DNA from 4 places in the Azospirillum sp. UENF 312511 genome. Region 3 is predicted to be linked to each of the others. Evidence: riboswitches for the same ligand, from Rfam matches in the RefSeq annotation. Region 3 holds a riboswitch; each other region holds the start of a gene.
What was found. A riboswitch is a leader RNA that binds a small molecule or an ion and turns the genes downstream of it on or off. The one in region 3 is predicted to bind thiamine pyrophosphate.

Region 1 (4,206 bases), on a different contig from region 3:
TGCGCCAGCCTTACGTTCCGATCAAGCCGAGCTGCGGGCTCGACGCCTCCGCGAAGGCCCGTTTCGGCATGCGCCCGGCCAGACGGGCCGCCCGCCCCGCCGCCACCGCGTCGCGCATCGCCGCCGCCATGCGCACCGGATCGCGCGCCTTCGACACCGCAGTGTTCAGCAGGACGGCGGCGCAGCCCAGCTCCATCGCCAGCGCGGCGTCCGACGCCGTGCCGATTCCGGCGTCCAGGACCACCGGCACCGGGCTGCGCGCGCAGATCGTCTCGATGGCGTGCGGGTTGCGGATGCCCAACCCCGAGCCGATGAAGGCGCCCAGCGGCATCACCGCCGCAGCACCCAGATCGGCGAGCTTGCGGCAGGTCACCGGATCGTCGTTGCAGTAGGGCAGAACGGTGAAGCCATCGGCCACCAGCTCCTCCGTCGCGCGCAGCAGCTCCTCGACGTCGGGGTAGAGCAGCTCGCGGTCGCCGATGACCTCCAGCTTGATCCAGTCCACATCCAGCGCCTCGCGGGCGAGCTGCGCAGTCAGCACCGCCTCCTTGGCGGTCAGGCAGCCGGCGGTGTTGGGCAGCAGTCCGGCGCGGTCCCCGATGACGTCGACGAGGCTTTCCGAATAGCCGTCCAGGCTGATGCGGCGGATGGCCAGAGTGACCAGTTCGCTGCCGCTGGCCGCCAGCGCGTCAAGCATGACCTGCTGGTTCGGATAGCCAGCGGTGCCGAGAAACAGGCGCGAGCGGAACTCACGGCCCGCTATGGTGAGCGTGTCGTTCATGGGTGTTTCCTTGAATGTCGGACCCGCGCTCCGGCGGGTGAGAATTTCAGCCGCCCTGCACGGGGCGGATGATCTCCAGGGCGTCGCCCGCGGACAGCGGCGTCTCGTCCCAGCGGCGGGACGGCAGGACGGCGCCGTTGAGGGCGACCGCGACCCCGCGGGTGCCCGCGGCGATTCCCCGCCCGGCCAGCAGGGCGGCGACGGTGGGGGCGGCGAGATCCTCCTCCCGCCCGTTGACGCGGATGCGCGCGCTCATGCCGCGGCTCCTCTGGGCTGGGCGAAGCGGTCGAGCGCGAAGGGGCGGATCACCGGATCAGCCTCCCCGGTCAGGATCAGCCGCGCGATCGAATCCGCGGTGACCGGGGTCAGCAGGATGCCGTTGCGGTGGTGCCCGGTGGCGTAGACCAGCCCCTCCACCTCCGAGAGGCCGAGGATCGGGGCGTCGTCGCGGGTGCCGGGGCGGAAACCGGCCCACGCCTCTTCGATGGGCAGTTCGGCGATACCCGGTAGGGCACGCCACGCCCCTTCCAGCAGGGCGAACTGGCCCCCCGCGGTCAGCCGGTCGTCGAATCCGCGCTCCTCCGTCGTGGCGCCGACCAACAGCCGCCCGTCCAGCCGCGGGATCAGGTAGGTGCCGGGGGTCCACACCACATGGCGCAGCAGCGGCAGGCGGGCGTCCATGCGCAGGCAGAGCATCTGCCCCTTCACCGGACGCACGGGCGGACGCACCGCCGGGGACAGCCCGTCTATCCAGCCCGACCACGCCCCGGCGGCCAGGACCACATGGTCGGCCTCGACCAGCCGGTCACCAACCTGGACGCCAACGGCGCGACCACCACGGACCTCGATGCGGCCGATCTCTGCATACTCGTGCACCACGGCACCAGCCCGCAAAGCAGCGGCGTGCAGGGCGGCGGCGACCTTGCGGTTGTCCACCTGATGGTCGCCGGCGCAGAAGAGCGCGCCGGCCACGCCCGGCTGGAGGTAGGGCTCGCGCCGCCGCACCTCCGCCCCGCTCAACCACTCGACCGGCAGGCCGAGCTTGGTCTGGAAATCGTGCAGGAAGCGCACCTTGGCGGCGTCGTCGGCGTTCAGCGCGATGACCATGGTGCCTTCGTCGCGCAGGTCCACCGCCATGCCGGAGGCGGCCTCCAGCTCCGCCGCGAAGGCGGGCCACAGGTTCTGCGAGGCGCGGGTCAGCGGCAGAAGGCTCTCTTCGCCGGGTTCGGTCTCCACGCAGGCGGCGAGCATGCCGCCCGCGGCGTGGCTGGCGCCCCGGCCGGCAGCGCCACGGTCGAAGACCTCCACCCGGCAGCCGGCGGCGGCCAGCCTCCAGGCGATGGACAGGCCGATCACCCCAGCGCCGACCACGGCGACGGTGGGCTTTGCGGAATCGGAATGAAATAAGGGCGCGGATACCATGCGGCGGCTCCCTTCGCTGGCATTATCCAGACAGGTTCGATGGGTGTGATCTCAGCCGCGCGAGCGCATCCCGCACGGCACCCCAGCCAATGCGCGGATCATCCGGAAGAGAGCCGCCTTTGGCAAGCCCCTTTTCGTTGGTCACAACAACAAAAGCGACGCCAGCCCCAGGAAGGACAGGAATCCGATGACGTCGGTCATGGTGGTCAGGAAGACCGAACTCGCCACCGCCGGATCGACGCCCAGCCGGTCCAGCCCGATGGGAATCAGCACCCCGCACAGCCCGGCGACGAACAGGTTGATGACCATGGCGCAGCCGATCACGAGGCCGATCATCGGCTCGAACCACGTCGCGGCGATGGCCCCCACCAGCGTGGCGAAGACGGCGCCGTTGAGCAGCCCGACCAGAACCTCCTTGCCCACCACGCGGGGCGCGTTGGAGGACGACAACTCGCGCGTCGCCAGGGCGCGCACCGCCACGGTCAGGGTCTGGGTCCCGGCGTTGCCGCCCATCGAGGCGGTGATCGGCATCAGCACCGCCAGCGCCACGATCTGCTCGATGGTCGCCTCGAACAGCGAGATGACGCCCGCCGCCGCGAAGGCGGTGAACAGGTTCAGCCCCAGCCAGGAAATGCGCGAGCGCGAGGTTTCCAGAACCGAGCGGTAGATGGAGGTGTCGCCGACGCCGCCCAGCTTGCCGATGTCGTCCTCGGCCTCCTCGTCGATGATGTGGACCACGTCGTCGACGGTGATGACGCCGATCAGCCGCCCGCCAGCGTCCACCACGGGGGCGGAGACCAGGGCGTATTGGCGGAACAGGTTCGCCACCTCCTCCTGGTCCATGGTGGCGGGGATGGTGTCCACCTCCCCCGTCACCAGATCGGCGATGCGGACCGACCGCTTCTGGCGCAGCAGGCGCGACAGCGGCACCGCCCCGACCACCCGGTGCATCGGATCGACGACGAAGATGTCGTAGAAATCCTCCGGCAGCTCGTCGGTGGCGGCGCGGACATAGTCAATGGTCTTGCCCACCGTCCAGAACTGCGGCACCGCCACCAGATCGCGCTGCATCAGGCGGCCGGCGGTGTACTCGTCGTAGGTCAGGTTCTCCTGGACCAGCGCGCGGTCGGCGGCCGGCAGATTCTCCAAAACCTCGCGCCGGGTGTCCTCGTCCAGATCCTCGATGACGTCGACGGCGTCGTCGGTGTCCAGCTCCGCGACGGCGGCGGCCAGTTCCTTCGGCTCGAACAGCTCGACGATCTCCTCGCGGAGATCTGGGTTGAGGTAGCTCAGCACCTCGCCGTCGAAGTCGGGGCGCAGGACGCCGATCAGCGACTCCCGGTCATCGTGGCCCAGCTGCTCGATCAGGTCGGCGATGTCGGCGGGATGAAGCGTGTCCAGCTCGGCCCGCAGCTCGTCGCGCCGTCCGGCGTGCAGCCGTTCGACGACCTCCTCGACGAACTCGGGCTCCACACCATAGGCGCGCTCCTCCTCGCCGTCCTCGCGGGGCGGGTCGGGGCGTTCGGCCGGGTGCGGCACATCGTCCTGGATACGATCCGGTTCCTGGCGGTCGGTGTGCATGGCGGCACCCTCCCTTCACGATGGCAATGCGGCGTGACGGCATGGTCCTGCGATCGGCCGACCATGGCGCACCGGCGTTTGCGGGTTGGTGGGGAGCCCTTGCGGGTTCCCGCCGGGGCGCCCACCGAATATAGGTGTGCCGCCCTTTTGTCCAGCCCGGCGGGCCGGCTCGGGACCTCCAGCCCTGCGCGCAATTGCTTGCGTAGGCTTCACAATTCGTGCACCCATAATGCGCGCGGGGCTTTTCACCTCGCGCAGCCCGAGAAGAACCGACACCACCGGCCAGCGGATGTGACGATGGAGTACGCCTACACCGACATCGACGGTCAGGAGGGGATCATGCTGTCGGGGCGTTTCACCTACGACGACAGCCGCAAGTTCCACGACCTGCTGGCGGACTGGGACATCGGCGCGCGGCCCGA
Region 2 (4,206 bases), on a different contig from region 3:
TTTCCGCGACCGCACTGAGCACCATCGGGTCCCGTCCTCAGGGCGGGGCCAACCCTCTCGATTGTCCGGCTTTCGAAAGCCCGAAAAATTTTTGGATGAAAAGGGCAACACGCCAAAAGTTCGTGTTGCCAACAATCATGTCTCTGGCATACCATATGCCGTATCTGGAGCGCCACGAACGCAGGGACGGCGTGACCGGCTCTCCAGCTCATCATTGAACCATGACTCACATCGGCACGGAACAAGGCCGCCCATGACGCGGCGATGCGGACGCTCGCTCGGACGCCGCTCGCCCGCCCAAGGGGACCCTCATGCCCGGTATCAAAGCGTCGCAATCCCACGGGAGGGAATGATGGTTGGATCGACAGAATCCCAGAGGCCAGCTTTTAACAGTTCCGGCGGCTCGCAGGCGCCCATCTCCGAAGGCGCGCGCTGGATGCAGATCGTCGTCGGCATCGTCTGCATGGTCGCCGCGGCCAACATCCAGTACGCCTGGACGCTCTTCGTGCCGGAAATCCAGGCCACCCATGGCTGGACCCGCGCTTCGATCCAGACCGCCTTCACCGTCTTCGTCGTCGTCCAGACCTGGCTGACCCCCATCGAAGGCTACTTCATCGACCGTTACGGCCCCCGCGCCATCGTCGCCTTCGGCGGCGTGATGACCGGCCTCTCCTGGATCATCGACAGCTACGCCGGCTCGCTCGGCATGCTCTATGTCGGTTCGGCCATCGGCGGCATCGGCGTCGGCTGCGTCTACGCCACCTGCGTCAACAGCGCGTTGAAGTGGTTCCCGGACAAGCGCGGCCTTGCCGTCGGCCTGACCGCGGGCGGCTACGGCGCCGGCTCGGCCGTGACGATCCTGCCGATCGCCAACATGATCCACTCCTCGGGCTATCAGGCGACCTTCTTCTGGTTCGGCCTGCTGCAGGGCACGATCATCCTCATCGCCGCCTACTTCCTGCGCGCCCCGCAGAAGGATCAGGTGAAGGCCTCGACCAAGGTCCTGCAGTCCCGCCGCGACTATACGCTCAAGGAAGCGCTGCAGACGCCGGTCTTCTGGGTCATGATGGTCATGTTCATCTGCACCGTCTCGGGCGGTCTGATGGCGGTGGCCCAGCTCGGCGTGATCGCCCACGATCTGGGCGTGAAGGAAGCCCCGATCAGCCTGTTCGGCATCACCATGGCGGCTCTGCCCTTCGCGCTGATGCTCGACCGCGTGATGAACGGCATCTCCCGTCCGCTGTTCGGCTTCGTCTCCGACCACATCGGCCGTGAAGCGACCATGTTCATCGCCTTCACCTTTGAAGGCCTCGGCATCCTGATGCTCAGCCGCTTCGGCCACGACCCGATCATGTTCCTGATCCTGTCGGGTCTGGTGTTCCTGGCCTGGGGCGAAGTGTACAGCCTGTTCAGCGCCACCTCGGCGGACACCTTCGGCACCAAGCATGCGGCGAAGATCTACGGCGTGCTGTACTGCGCCAAGGGCGTCGCGGCCCTGCTGGTCCCGCTGGGCAACCTGCTGATGGAAGCCACCGGCACCTGGGCGACCGTGCTCTACATCTGCGCCACCATGGACCTCATCGCGGCCTTCTGCGCCATCGCGATCCTGCGGCCCATGCTGCGCAAGCACCACGCCCGCAACGCCGAACTCGCCGCCCAGCAGGGTGCGGGTGGGCTGGCGGTGCAGCCCGGCCACTGATTGGCCCGCGAAGTTTCAGTTTCTTGTCTCGAATGACGGCCGCCGCGCGCACCCCGCGCGGCGGCCTTCTTTCATTCCAGGAAGAAGGGACGGTTGTGGCCCTCGCCGGACTGGTTGAAGCGGTCCGACGACCAGAGGCCGTCCGGTTGCTCGTCCTGCGGATCGGAAGTCCACTCGTCGTCCTCCCGCATCAGCAAAGTCAGGCCGTGGCCCATCAGGCCGGCCAGGGCGACGAAGGCGATCATCTGGGATTCGAGCATGGGACAGGCTCCGGGCACTCGGGAGGGGGCGTTGCTTCTTGTTGTTGTGATGCAGCATAGGGGGCCGGCTCAGGCTGCGCAATAGGATTTTGTATACCAGATAATGGATACCAGAATCGCGCCAATTGTATTGATCGGGTGGGATTCGCCGTGAATCGCGCCTTGAATAGCGTTGACGTGGGTGGGGCGGATGGTTCAGCATGGCGACGTTCCAAGGGGAGCCCCATAGCACGGGGCTGAGATGATGCCGTAAGGCGCCGAACCCTTTGAACCTGATCCGGGTCGTACCGGCGTAGGGACAGGAACAAACGGGCCATGGTCACGCGCATCCCCATTGCGCACCCCTCCATGGGGACCGCTCCGGTCGTCCGTTCTGCCGCTCCGTCACACCCGGGTCTCCAACGATCCTATGTGCGATGGAGATCCACAGCAGATGCCCGACACTCTTCCCCCCGCTTCCCAGAAGGCCGCGCCGTCCGACCATTTCTCGGTGACGACCGGCCCGCTGCCGTCGTCCAGCAAGGTCCATGTGGCCGGGGAGCGCTTCCCCGACCTGCGCGTGGCGATGCGCGACATCCATGTCGGCGGCGGCGAGCCACCGGTGCGCGTCTACGACACCTCCGGCCCCTACAGCGATCCCGCCGTGCAGACCGACATCCGCCGCGGCTTGGCCGAACTGCGCCGCTCCTGGATCGAGGCCCGCGGCGACGTCGAGGCCTATGAGGGCCGCGAGGTCCGTCCGGAGGACGACGGGCTGCGCGTCGGCGAGACGCGCGCCGTGCCCGTCTTCGACCGCGCCGGGCGCCGTCCGCTGCGCGGCAAGCCGGGCCGGGCGGTCACGCAGATGGCCTATGCCCGAGCCGGCATCGTCACGCCGGAGATGGAATACATCGCCGTTCGCGAGAATCTGGGCCGCCAGCGGCTGGCCGAGGCGGCGGCGCGGGATGGTGACGACTTCGGCGCCTCCATCCCCGACCATGTGACCCCGGAGTTCGTCCGCGACGAGGTGGCGCGCGGGCGGGCGATCATCCCGTCCAACATCAACCACCCCGAATCGGAGCCGATGATCATCGGCCGCAACTTCCTCACCAAGATCAACGCGAACATCGGCAACTCCGCCGTCGCGTCCTCGGTGGGGGAGGAGGTCGACAAGATGGTCTGGTCGATCCGCTGGGGCGCCGACACCGTGATGGACCTGTCCACCGGCCGCAACATCCACACCACCCGCGAATGGATCCTGCGCAACAGCCCTGTTCCGATCGGCACCGTGCCGATCTACCAGGCGCTGGAGAAGGTCGGCGGCAAGGCCGAGGACCTGACCTGGGAGATCTTCCGCGACACGCTGATCGAGCAGGCGGAGCAGGGGGTGGACTATTTCACCATCCACGCCGGCATCCGTCTGGCGCACATCCCGCTGACCGCCAAGCGCACCACGGGCATCGTGTCGCGCGGCGGCTCGATCATGGCGAAATGGTGCCTGTCCCACCACCGCGAGAGCTTCCTCTACGAGCGGTTCGAGGAGATCTGCGAGATCATGAAGGCGTACGACGTCGCCTTCTCGCTGGGTGACGGGCTGCGCCCCGGCTCCATCGCCGACGCCAACGACGCCGCCCAGTTCGCCGAGCTGGAGACGCTGGGCGAACTGACCAAGATCGCCTGGAAGCACGACGTGCAGGTGATGATCGAGGGGCCGGGCCATGTGCCCATGCACAAGATCAAGGCCAACGTCGACAAGCAGCTGGCGCTGTGCGGCGAGGCGCCCTTCTACACGCTCGGGCCGCTGACCACCGACATCGCGCCGGGCTACGACCACATCACCAGCGCCATCGGAGCCGCCATGATCGGCTGGTTCGGCACGGCGATGCTCTGCTATGTCACGCCCAAGGAGCATCTGGGGCTGCCGGACCGCGACGACGTCAAGGTGGGCGTGGTCACCTACAAGATCGCCGCCCACGCCGCCGACCTCGCCAAGGGCCATCCCGGCGCCCAGGAACGCGACGACGCCCTGTCGCGCGCCCGCTTCGAGTTCCGCTGGCGCGACCAGTTCCATCTGTCGCTGGACCCCGAGACGGCAGAGCGCTTCCACGACCAGACCCTTCCGGCGGAGGGGGCGAAGGTCGCGCATTTCTGTTCGATGTGCGGGCCGAAGTTCTGCTCGATGAAGATCACGCAGGAGGTGCGGGAGTACGCCAACTCCGGCATGGCCGAGATGTCGGAGAGCTTCCGCGCCAAGGGCGGGGAGATTTA
Region 3 (4,206 bases):
TAGGCGACCGCCCAGCTTCCCGCCGGATCGCCGAGCAGGGCGCGGCTGGCGTCGGCAAAGCCCTTCGTCTCCTCCGCGTTGCGCCAGGACGCGACGCTGCCCGCCTCGCCCATCGACAGGGGACGGCGCGGGAACTTGCTGCCCAGCGCGTCCAGCTCGTGCGCCAGATAGCCGGCGAATTCGCGCGGCGACACCCGCCCGCCGCGCTCCACGAAAAAAGTCTGGGGCGAGTAGCAGCCCTGCTGGTCGTAGCGCGCCACGTCGTAGGCCGCCTGCCGCGCCACCGCCCCCGCCTTCCCGGCGTCGAGCGCGGAGCGGGCGACCATGCCGAAGCTGATCTTGTGGCCGTAGGGCAGGAAGCGCGCGGTGATCGGCACCCGCGCCCGGATGGCCTCCAGCGCGTCGTTGCCGCCATAGGCGACCACCGTGTCGGCGCGGCCCAGCCACGCGCGCTCCGCCGCTTCGTCGCCGCCCTTCCACCAGACGATGGCGATGCAGTCGGCCAGCTCCGGGTCGATCTCCGCCAGGATCTGCGCGAACCAGCCGGCGAACAGCGGCTCGGCGCTCGGCAGCTTGCCGACCGTGCCGGCCTTGACCAGCAGGCCGGAGATCAGGCTCCACAGCGGCAGGCCCGGCACGTTGCCCGCCCAGACATGCAGCAGCAGTTCCGGCCCGAAGGCGTGGGCGAAGCCGCCCTTGGGCATCGGCTGGAAATCGTCGAGCACCGCCGGGTTGGCGAAATCCTCGGTGATGAACTTCCGCAGCTCCGGCCCGCGGAAGGTTTTCAGATAGCCGGTCAGACCCAGCCGGACCATCTCGGCGTCGTAGCCGGTGACCAGCGGCAGCAGACGTTCCGCCTTCTGCCGCCAGGGATTGTCGCGGTTGAGCAGCCGGGCGACGGCGCGGTCGATGGTGGCGGCGATTTCCGCGACGGTGCGGTGTCTCAGATAGGTCCGCGCGTTCGTCCGCACCCGCGTTGCCAATTCAGCGACCTGTGCCTCGCTCAGCACCGGCACCGCCACGTCGAGCGTCTCGGCACCGCGCCGGAAGGTCAGCGTCCGCCAGTCCACCGCGTCGGCGGACAACCCCGGCAGATGCCCGGCGCGCTCCATCAAGCCAACGGCCATGGGGCCCGCGCCGCTTTGAGGAAGTCCTCGACCGCCATGGAGCAGCCCTTGGCATCCGCCCCGTCCGCCCGGCCGAGAAGCTGGAAGCCGCCGTCCACCTCCACCCCCGCATCCTCGGTCAGGATGGCCGAGGCGCAGTTGAAATGGGCCAGATCGTGATGGACCAGAACGCCGACGCTGCCGTGCGGCACCTCCTGCCCGGTCAGCGGGTTGATGACCCGGCTGCGGATCCAGTGCGGGCCGGACTTCACCGACGGGCAGGCCTCGTTGCCGTCGTCGTAGAACTGGGTGCTCAGCTCGGTCATGCCGTACATGTTGATGCACAGCCGGCGCGGCACGCCGAAGGTGGCGGACAGGCGGCCGTAGAACTCCTCCGCCGCCATCTCGCGCGACTGGCCCTTGAAGCCGCCGGTGTCGAGGATGCGGCTGCCCGCCGGCAGGGCGAAGCTCCGCCCCCGCTCGGCCAGCGCGTCCATCAGATGCACGACGCTGAAGCTCGCCCCCAGCAGGGCGTAGGGTTCACCGGTCGCCTCGGCGCGGGACAGCGCGTCGATGGCCCCGTCCACGTCCAGCCCGGCGTCGGAGACGAAATAGCGGCTCTCCGCGGTCCCGAATTCGCTTTTCGCCAGCGCCAGATAATGGGCGAGCGAGGAGTTGGGCATCGCCTGCTCGGTCGGGAACAGGATGCCCATGCGCAGCCGTTCAAAGTCACCCATGAAGCGGCGGCGGAAATTGACGGTCATCGAGCGGTCGTAGACCGCCAGCGTCGGATGGTGGCTCTTGCCGCGCACGCCCTTGGTGGTGCCGCTGGTCATGAAGACGTGCGGGCACTCCTCCGGCGGGCGTCCGCTCAGCGTCAGGTCCTTGAAGGCGCTGATCGGCACGGCGGGCACGTCGCGCCAGCTCTTCACCGTGCGCAGGGTGCGCGCCCGCTGGGTGGCGAAGCGGCGGTAGGGGGCGTTGGTCTCGAACTGGTGGGCGAAGACGGCCAGCGCCATGCGGTTGAACGCCTCTTCGTCCGCCTCTCCGGCGGCGATGAAGGCCAGCAGCTCTTCGACAAGTCGGGCTTCGGTCACGTCCGGACACACCTTTTGCAGCGCCAACAAACTGTTGCCGGGACAAGCGGTGTCTGGATGGAATGGGGGTACGCCGTGCCGCCCTTCAGTCCCGTCCCTACGCCGGTATGACCCGGATCAGGTTCGATGGGTCACCGCGTTGTCCGGATGAAAGCGCCGGACCGGCGGAGTCTCAGCCTCCTAGCGAGGCCCCCCAGGGAACACTTTGCAAGCTAAGGGACCGGCCCCCGCCCGTCAAGGAGGTCGGGTTCGAGGGTAGGGTGATCGCATTTGAAATCCCCTCTCCCCTCCGGGGAGAGGGTTAGGGTGAGGGGGTTGCGCTTGTGCCGGACGAACCGCCTTGCGCAACCCCCTCACCGGCCCTACGGGCCACCCTCTCCCCAGGGGGAGAGGGCTATGAAAGTCAAATGCGATTGCCCTGGTTCAGGGAGGTCGGGTTCAGGCGGCGGCCTTCACCACCTCCAAGACCATGGCGATCTCGTCGATGACGTTGTTCTGGCTCTCCATCGCCTCCATCACCTCCTGGTTCGTGACTTCTCCGGACGCCAGCTTGTGGTGCCAGCGCGGAGTCGGGGCGTAGGTGATCGACAGCGTACGGAAATCGACGTTCAGATGCATGGCCAGCCGGGTGTTGGGCCAGCCGCGCTCGATGAATTTCCGGTTCTCCTCCATCGAGAACAGGCTCAGCACGTTGGGCGTGATCGGGCGGACGTGGGTCGGGTCGCCGAGATAGCCCTCGCTGCGCGGGTGCGGCACCTTGATGGTGATCCGCGCGCCGTGGCGGCAGACGCGGTACAGCTCCTTCATGATGTTCAGGAAGCCCTCGGTCGTCTGGCCCATATGCTCCAGCGCGTGGATGAGCTGGACGTCGGCGACGCTGCTCTCCTCGAACGGCCAGGGCACGACCTCCAGGTCGGCCACGATGTCCGGCCCAAAGGTGCCGTACTTGTCCACGTTCACGTAACCGGCAAGCCGCGTGTCGCCGCAGCCAAGGTTGAGCTTGAGGTTCGACATCGCGCGCGCTTCCCGCCAGCCGTTGTTGTTGCCACGAACGCGACCCTACACCTCCCGCCGCAACAGCGACAGGGCGGCCATCGCCATCACCTGCGCGGAATGGACCATGTCGTCGATGTCCACATACTCGTCCGGCTGGTGGGCGAGGTCGAGGATGCCGGGGCCGTAGGCGATGCAGTCCTTCAGATGCCCGACCCGCGCGATGTGCTTCTGGTCGTAGGTGCCGGGGGACACCACCTGCGCCGCTGGGCGGCCCAGCACCGTCTCGATGGCCGCCCCCACCGCCCGCACCACCGGCGCGTCGGCGTCGGTCAAGGTGGGCAGGAAGGCCAGCACCTCGCGCAGCTCGTAGTCGAAGCCGGGGCGCTCGCGGCGCAGACCCTCCAGAATGCCGACGATCTCCGCCCGCACCTCCTCCGGGTCCTCCTCGATCAAATAGCGGCGGTCGATGACCATGCGGCAGCGGTCGGGCACCATCGGGCTGGGCAGGCCGCCATGATCCTCCGGCTGGCCGCCGTGGATGGCGTTGATGTTCAGGGTGGACTGCCGCGCCCCTTCCGGGACCACCGGCATGGTCGTGCGCTTGGCGGCCAGCCGGGGAATCAGCTCCGTCTCGATCCGGTGCAGCACGGCGCCCATGTGGCGCACCGCGCAGTTGCCGAGGAAGGGCATGGAGCCGTGGGCGACGCGGCCCTTCGTCTCGATCTCCGCCCACCAGACGCCGCGGTGGCCGATGCACACGCGGTCCACGTTCAGCGGCTCCGGAATGATGACGTGATCGACCCGCGGGCGGGAGAAGTAACCGAGCGTGGCAAGATGCCCGACCCCGCCGTAGCCGCCGGACTCCTCGTCCACCGTGCCGGAGATTTCCAGGGCACCGGGGAAGGGGATGCCCGCCTCCAATATCGCTTCAACGGCGATGATGGAGGCGGCGATCCCGCCCTTCATGTCGCAGGCGCCACGGCCGTAGACGCGCCCATCCTTCACGA
Region 4 (4,206 bases), on a different contig from region 3:
GGGCGACGCGTACAGCAGCGCGTACGCCAGCAGCACCGCAAGCATCATTCCCTCCCCCGCCCAGCGGGGGAGGGTCAGGGTGGGGGCCAGCGCCCACAACTTGCACACGCCCTTACGCACGGCGCCGCGCCGCCTCCCCGAACAGCCCCTGTGGACGGGCCACCAGGATGACCAGCAGCGTGGCGTAGAGCAGCCCCAGCGCCACCGGATAGGACAGCACCGACGACACCCCCACCTCGAACAGCGCGATCAGCAGCGCGCCGGCCACCGCCCCGGGGACCGAGCCCCAGCCGCCGATGGTCACGGCAATGTAGGCCTTGAGGATCAGGTCGCCGCCCGCCGTCGGCGTGACGAAGTAGCGGTTGGCAAGCAGCAGCCCCGCCGCCCCGGCGAAGGCGGTGCCGAGCGCGAAGGTGATCAGGATCATCGCCGTCACCGGCACGCCGCAGGCCCGCGCCATCTCCGGGTCCTGGGCCGTGGCGCGCAGGCGCCGGCCGAGCTGGGTCCGCCCGAACAGCCATTGCTGCCCGGCGATGAGCAGAGCGGCAACGGCGATGATCGCCAGCGACTGCTCCGCCACCACCAAGCCACCGAGGTCGAGCGTCCCCCCGCTCAGCAGCGGCGGGGCCGCCCGCGGTTCCGGCCCGAACAGGGCGGAGGCGCCGTTCTGCAGGATGATGCCCGCCGCGATCGTGCTGATGAAGACCGCCACCGGTGGGCGGCGCCGCAGCGGCAGATAGGCCGCAGCCGCCAGCAGCAGCCCCAGCCCGGCCATCAGCACCAGCACCACCGGCAGCAGGAGCAGCCCGGGCAGCGGCAGATACCCCGGCAGATGCGGCGCCAGCGCCACGCCGAGCAGCCCGCCGGCCATCACGAGATCGCCCTGCGCGAAATTCACCGCCGCGGTGGCGTTCAGCACCAGCACGAAGCCCAGCGCGACCAGCGCGTAGGCCGCGCCCAGGGCGAGGCCGTTGACGAGAAGCTGCAGGGTGATCAAGGCCCGCTCACTTCACCGCGCCGGTCACCACACCGGTCAGGTTGTCGTAGCGCTTGGCGATCGCCGGCACCCGTGAGGCGCCGTCGTAGCAAACGATCACCGCGGAATGCGCCATGTTGCCCTTGCCGTCCGACCGGTAGGTCATGGCGAGGCCCTGGTGGGTCCCGCCGGACAAAGTCTTGCGCACCGCCTCCGCGCTGTCCGCGCCGCCCTGCACAGCCGCCAGCACCATGCGGATGCCGTCATACTGGCCGAGCGCGAAGGCGTCCGGCTCCGCGTTGAAGGCGGCGCGGTAGGCGGCGGTGAAGGCCTCCACCTCTGGGTTGCCGCCGGAGATCGGCGAGGCCGCCGTCTCGGCGCAGACGCCCTTCAGCTCGGCCGGCTCCAGAAGCGCCGCGGTGCTCGGCTGGTGCATGGCGGAGCCGGCGACGATCGGCACCGCCACCCCGTTGGCTGCCGCCTGCCGGATGAACAGGGCGGTCGGGCCGGAATGCAGGTGCAGCACCAGCACGTCGGGCTTGGCGGCCAGCGCCTTTGTCAGGACCGCCAGCAGATCCTTGGCGGCAGGGTCCACCCCCTCCTCGAACACCGGCTCGACGCCGAGCTTCTTGAAGGCCTGCTCCAGATGGGCCTTGCCGCTCTGCCCGTAGGCCGTCGTCTGGTAGATCACCGCCGGGCGCTTCTTGCCCAACTCCTCCGTCACGTACCGGGCGTGGGCCTCCTTGGTCACGGCGTCGCCGGGGAAGAAGCGGAAGACCCAGGGGTTGCCCTGCTCGGTGATGCTCGCCGTGCCGGAGACCGTGACCAGCGGAATGCCGTAATCCTGGGCCAGCGGCAGCATCGCCAGCATCTGCGTGCCCAGCATGCTGGCCGCCACCGCCGTGACCTTGCCGCCTGCCGCGCGCTCCAGCGCCGTGACCGCAGCCTCCGGCGAGGTGCCGGTGTCGATCACCTCCGACCGCACCGCGACACCCGCGGGCGCGTCCTTCAGCGCCAGGACGGCGCCGTTGCGCTGGCTCGTCCCCTCCAGCGACAGGAAGCCGGTCAACGGCACCAGCACGGGGACCGAGGCCTCGCCCGCCCGCGCCGCGCCGGGCAGGAGCGACGACGAAAAGGCCGCCGTAAAGACCGTTGCCGAGAGGATGGAAAGGAAGCGCCGCATGGATGTGTCTCCTCCTGCCCGGCGAAGAACCGCGCGAGGACGAGGAGGCCAGGGGTGTAGCGGCGGCACAGCCTCGAACGCTTGGCTCCCTTCGCTGGCATGACCCAGATCAGGTTCGATGGGTGTGGTCTCAGCCCGCCTTGCGGCAGGCACCCCAGCCGTTCGTGTGCACAGTGTGAGCCCGGCGCGCGGCTGTCAAGCGGCGGCCCGGCGCCTTTTCACAATTTCGCAACGCAACAGACACCGGAGAGTCGCGCTTCCCGTGGTTCCTTCCGCCGCCCCCGGCCCGCGCCGGACCGTTGCCCCAACCGGAAAGTCGTCACGAAGCATGCGGCCCACCCCGTCGCACAGCACCGTCACCCTGCACCCCTTCGCCACGGCGCAGGGCGGACGCGGGCTGCGCACCGTCCTGTCGGGGCGGATCGACCACGCCGCCCTGCCCGGCCTGACGCCGCTGCTCCGCCGCGTCGCGGACGCGCGGGCAGTGACCCTGTGCGTCGATCTGGGGCGGGTGGAGTTCCTCGATTCCTGCGGCATCGGCATTTTGCTGGCGCTCCGCAATGCGGTGCTCGACCACGGCGGCGCCATCGCCTTCGAAAATCACCCGCCGCGGATCCGGCGCGTGCTGGAACGCAGCCGGATCGTCGCCCTGACGGACTCCCCGCGCATCATTGACGGCGGGCTGGCGCTTCCCGCCGCCGCCTGACCCGTCAGTCGCCGCGGCGCAGCGTTTCCCGATAGAGGATGTAGAGCCCGCTGGCGATGATGATCCCGGCACCGGCCAGCACCGTGGGGGTCGGCACGTCGCCGAAGACCAGGAAGCCGAGCAGGGTCGCCCAGATCATCCCCGTGTATTCGAAGGGCGCCACCACCGCGGCGCGGCCCAGGCGGAAGGCCTGGGTCATCAGCACCTGCGCCGCGCCGCCCAGCGTGCCGACCAGAAGCATCAGCCCCAGGTCGAAGCCGCCCGGCTGCACCCAGTCGGGGATCGCCGCCACGCCGCTTACCACCGTGGTGGTCAGCAGCAGATAGACGACGATGGCCGTGTTGCTTTCCGTCCGCGACAGGCCGCGCACCGCGATCATCGCCAGCGCGTAGAAGAAGGCTGCGGCCACACCGACGAAAATCGGCAGGAGCGGCGCGTCGGCCTCCGGGCGGGCCATCACCACCACGCCACCGAAGCCGACCAGCACCGCCGCCCAACGCCGCCAGCCCACCGGCTCGCCGAGCAGCGGCATGGACAGCGCCGTGATGAACAGCGGCCCGGCGAAGCTCAGCACATAGACCTCGGCCAGCGGCAGATGCTTGAAGGCGTAGAAGAAGCAGCCCATCGACAGCAGCCCGGCCAGCGAACGGAAGACGTGGGCGACCGGGCGCCGTGTGCGCATCCCGCCCCACCCGCTGCGCGCCACCGAGATGCCGCCGACCAGCACCACCGCCACCACCGACCGCGCGAACATGAGCTGCGCCACCGGATAGCCGCTGCTCAAGTATTTGATGAGCGTGTCCATGCCCGCGAACAGGAAGATGGCCAGCACGAAGCAGCCGATGGCACGGCGGGTGTCGTCGCTGGCGGCAGCGGCGGGAAGAGCGGCGGCTTGGGTCATGATTGCACAGTATATGAGCAGCCCGGATGCTGCCCAATGCCGCAACCGCAGGTCTGGCCCGCGCCACATCGCCCGGAGGCCACATTGCCCAGAGAAAGCACCGGCGTTTCACGCTTCGTGAATCGACGTTCGGGCGTTTGGCGAAGCGGCCCCGGCCTTTCGCGGATCGGCGCTGGCCCCGTCCGGTGCCTCGGACAGTCTGGCGGGCGTCACCACCGCAAGGGTCCGCCATGCCGACCGTAGCCTCGCTCACCGCCACACTCGCCACCAAGGTGAAAGCCGCCGCCTGCCGTTTCCTGCCGGAGCGGGTCATTGCCCCGATCCTTGCCCGCCGTCTGGCCGAGCGCGAGCCCCACCCCTGGCCCGCGCCCGCCGTCCTTGGGCAAAAGGACGGTGTCGTCGTGGTGGGCGCCGGCATCGGCGGGCTGACCGCGGCGGCC

Region 1: another riboswitch for thiamine pyrophosphate. It lies ahead of thiO (glycine oxidase ThiO); the one in region 3 lies ahead of ACWPN7_RS00840 (LuxE/PaaK family acyltransferase).
Region 2: another riboswitch for thiamine pyrophosphate. It lies ahead of thiC (phosphomethylpyrimidine synthase ThiC); the one in region 3 lies ahead of ACWPN7_RS00840 (LuxE/PaaK family acyltransferase).
Region 4: another riboswitch for thiamine pyrophosphate. It lies ahead of ACWPN7_RS13040 (ABC transporter substrate-binding protein); the one in region 3 lies ahead of ACWPN7_RS00840 (LuxE/PaaK family acyltransferase).

Annotation. Positions count from the first base shown of each region.
Region 1 covers NZ_JBSNCG010000002.1:396,309-400,514, reverse strand. The annotation lists gene ACWPN7_RS10230 (thiazole synthase) at 11-781, opposite strand; gene thiS (sulfur carrier protein ThiS) at 828-1,037, opposite strand; gene thiO (glycine oxidase ThiO) at 1,034-2,203, opposite strand; TPP riboswitch at 2,195-2,298, opposite strand; gene mgtE (magnesium transporter) at 2,345-3,784, opposite strand; gene ACWPN7_RS10210 (STAS domain-containing protein) at 4,082-4,206, shown strand, end outside.
Region 2 covers NZ_JBSNCG010000003.1:84,477-88,682, reverse strand. The annotation lists gene oxlT (oxalate/formate MFS antiporter) at 437-1,699, shown strand; gene ACWPN7_RS11725 (hypothetical protein) at 1,771-1,959, opposite strand; TPP riboswitch at 2,164-2,276, shown strand; gene thiC (phosphomethylpyrimidine synthase ThiC) at 2,393-4,206, shown strand, end outside.
Region 3 covers NZ_JBSNCG010000001.1:169,959-174,164, forward strand. The annotation lists gene ACWPN7_RS00835 (acyl-CoA reductase) at 1-1,127, opposite strand, end outside; gene ACWPN7_RS00840 (LuxE/PaaK family acyltransferase) at 1,112-2,203, opposite strand; TPP riboswitch at 2,280-2,409, opposite strand; gene ACWPN7_RS00845 (class I SAM-dependent methyltransferase) at 2,642-3,217, opposite strand; gene ACWPN7_RS00850 (acetylornithine deacetylase/succinyl-diaminopimelate desuccinylase family protein) at 3,263-4,206, opposite strand, start outside.
Region 4 covers NZ_JBSNCG010000003.1:351,069-355,274, forward strand. The annotation lists gene ACWPN7_RS13030 (branched-chain amino acid ABC transporter ATP-binding protein/permease) at 1-48, opposite strand, end outside; gene ACWPN7_RS13035 (branched-chain amino acid ABC transporter permease) at 113-997, opposite strand; gene ACWPN7_RS13040 (ABC transporter substrate-binding protein) at 1,005-2,159, opposite strand; TPP riboswitch at 2,229-2,326, opposite strand; gene ACWPN7_RS13045 (STAS domain-containing protein) at 2,488-2,865, shown strand; gene ACWPN7_RS13050 (DMT family transporter) at 2,870-3,766, opposite strand; gene ACWPN7_RS13055 (phytoene desaturase family protein) at 3,997-4,206, shown strand, end outside.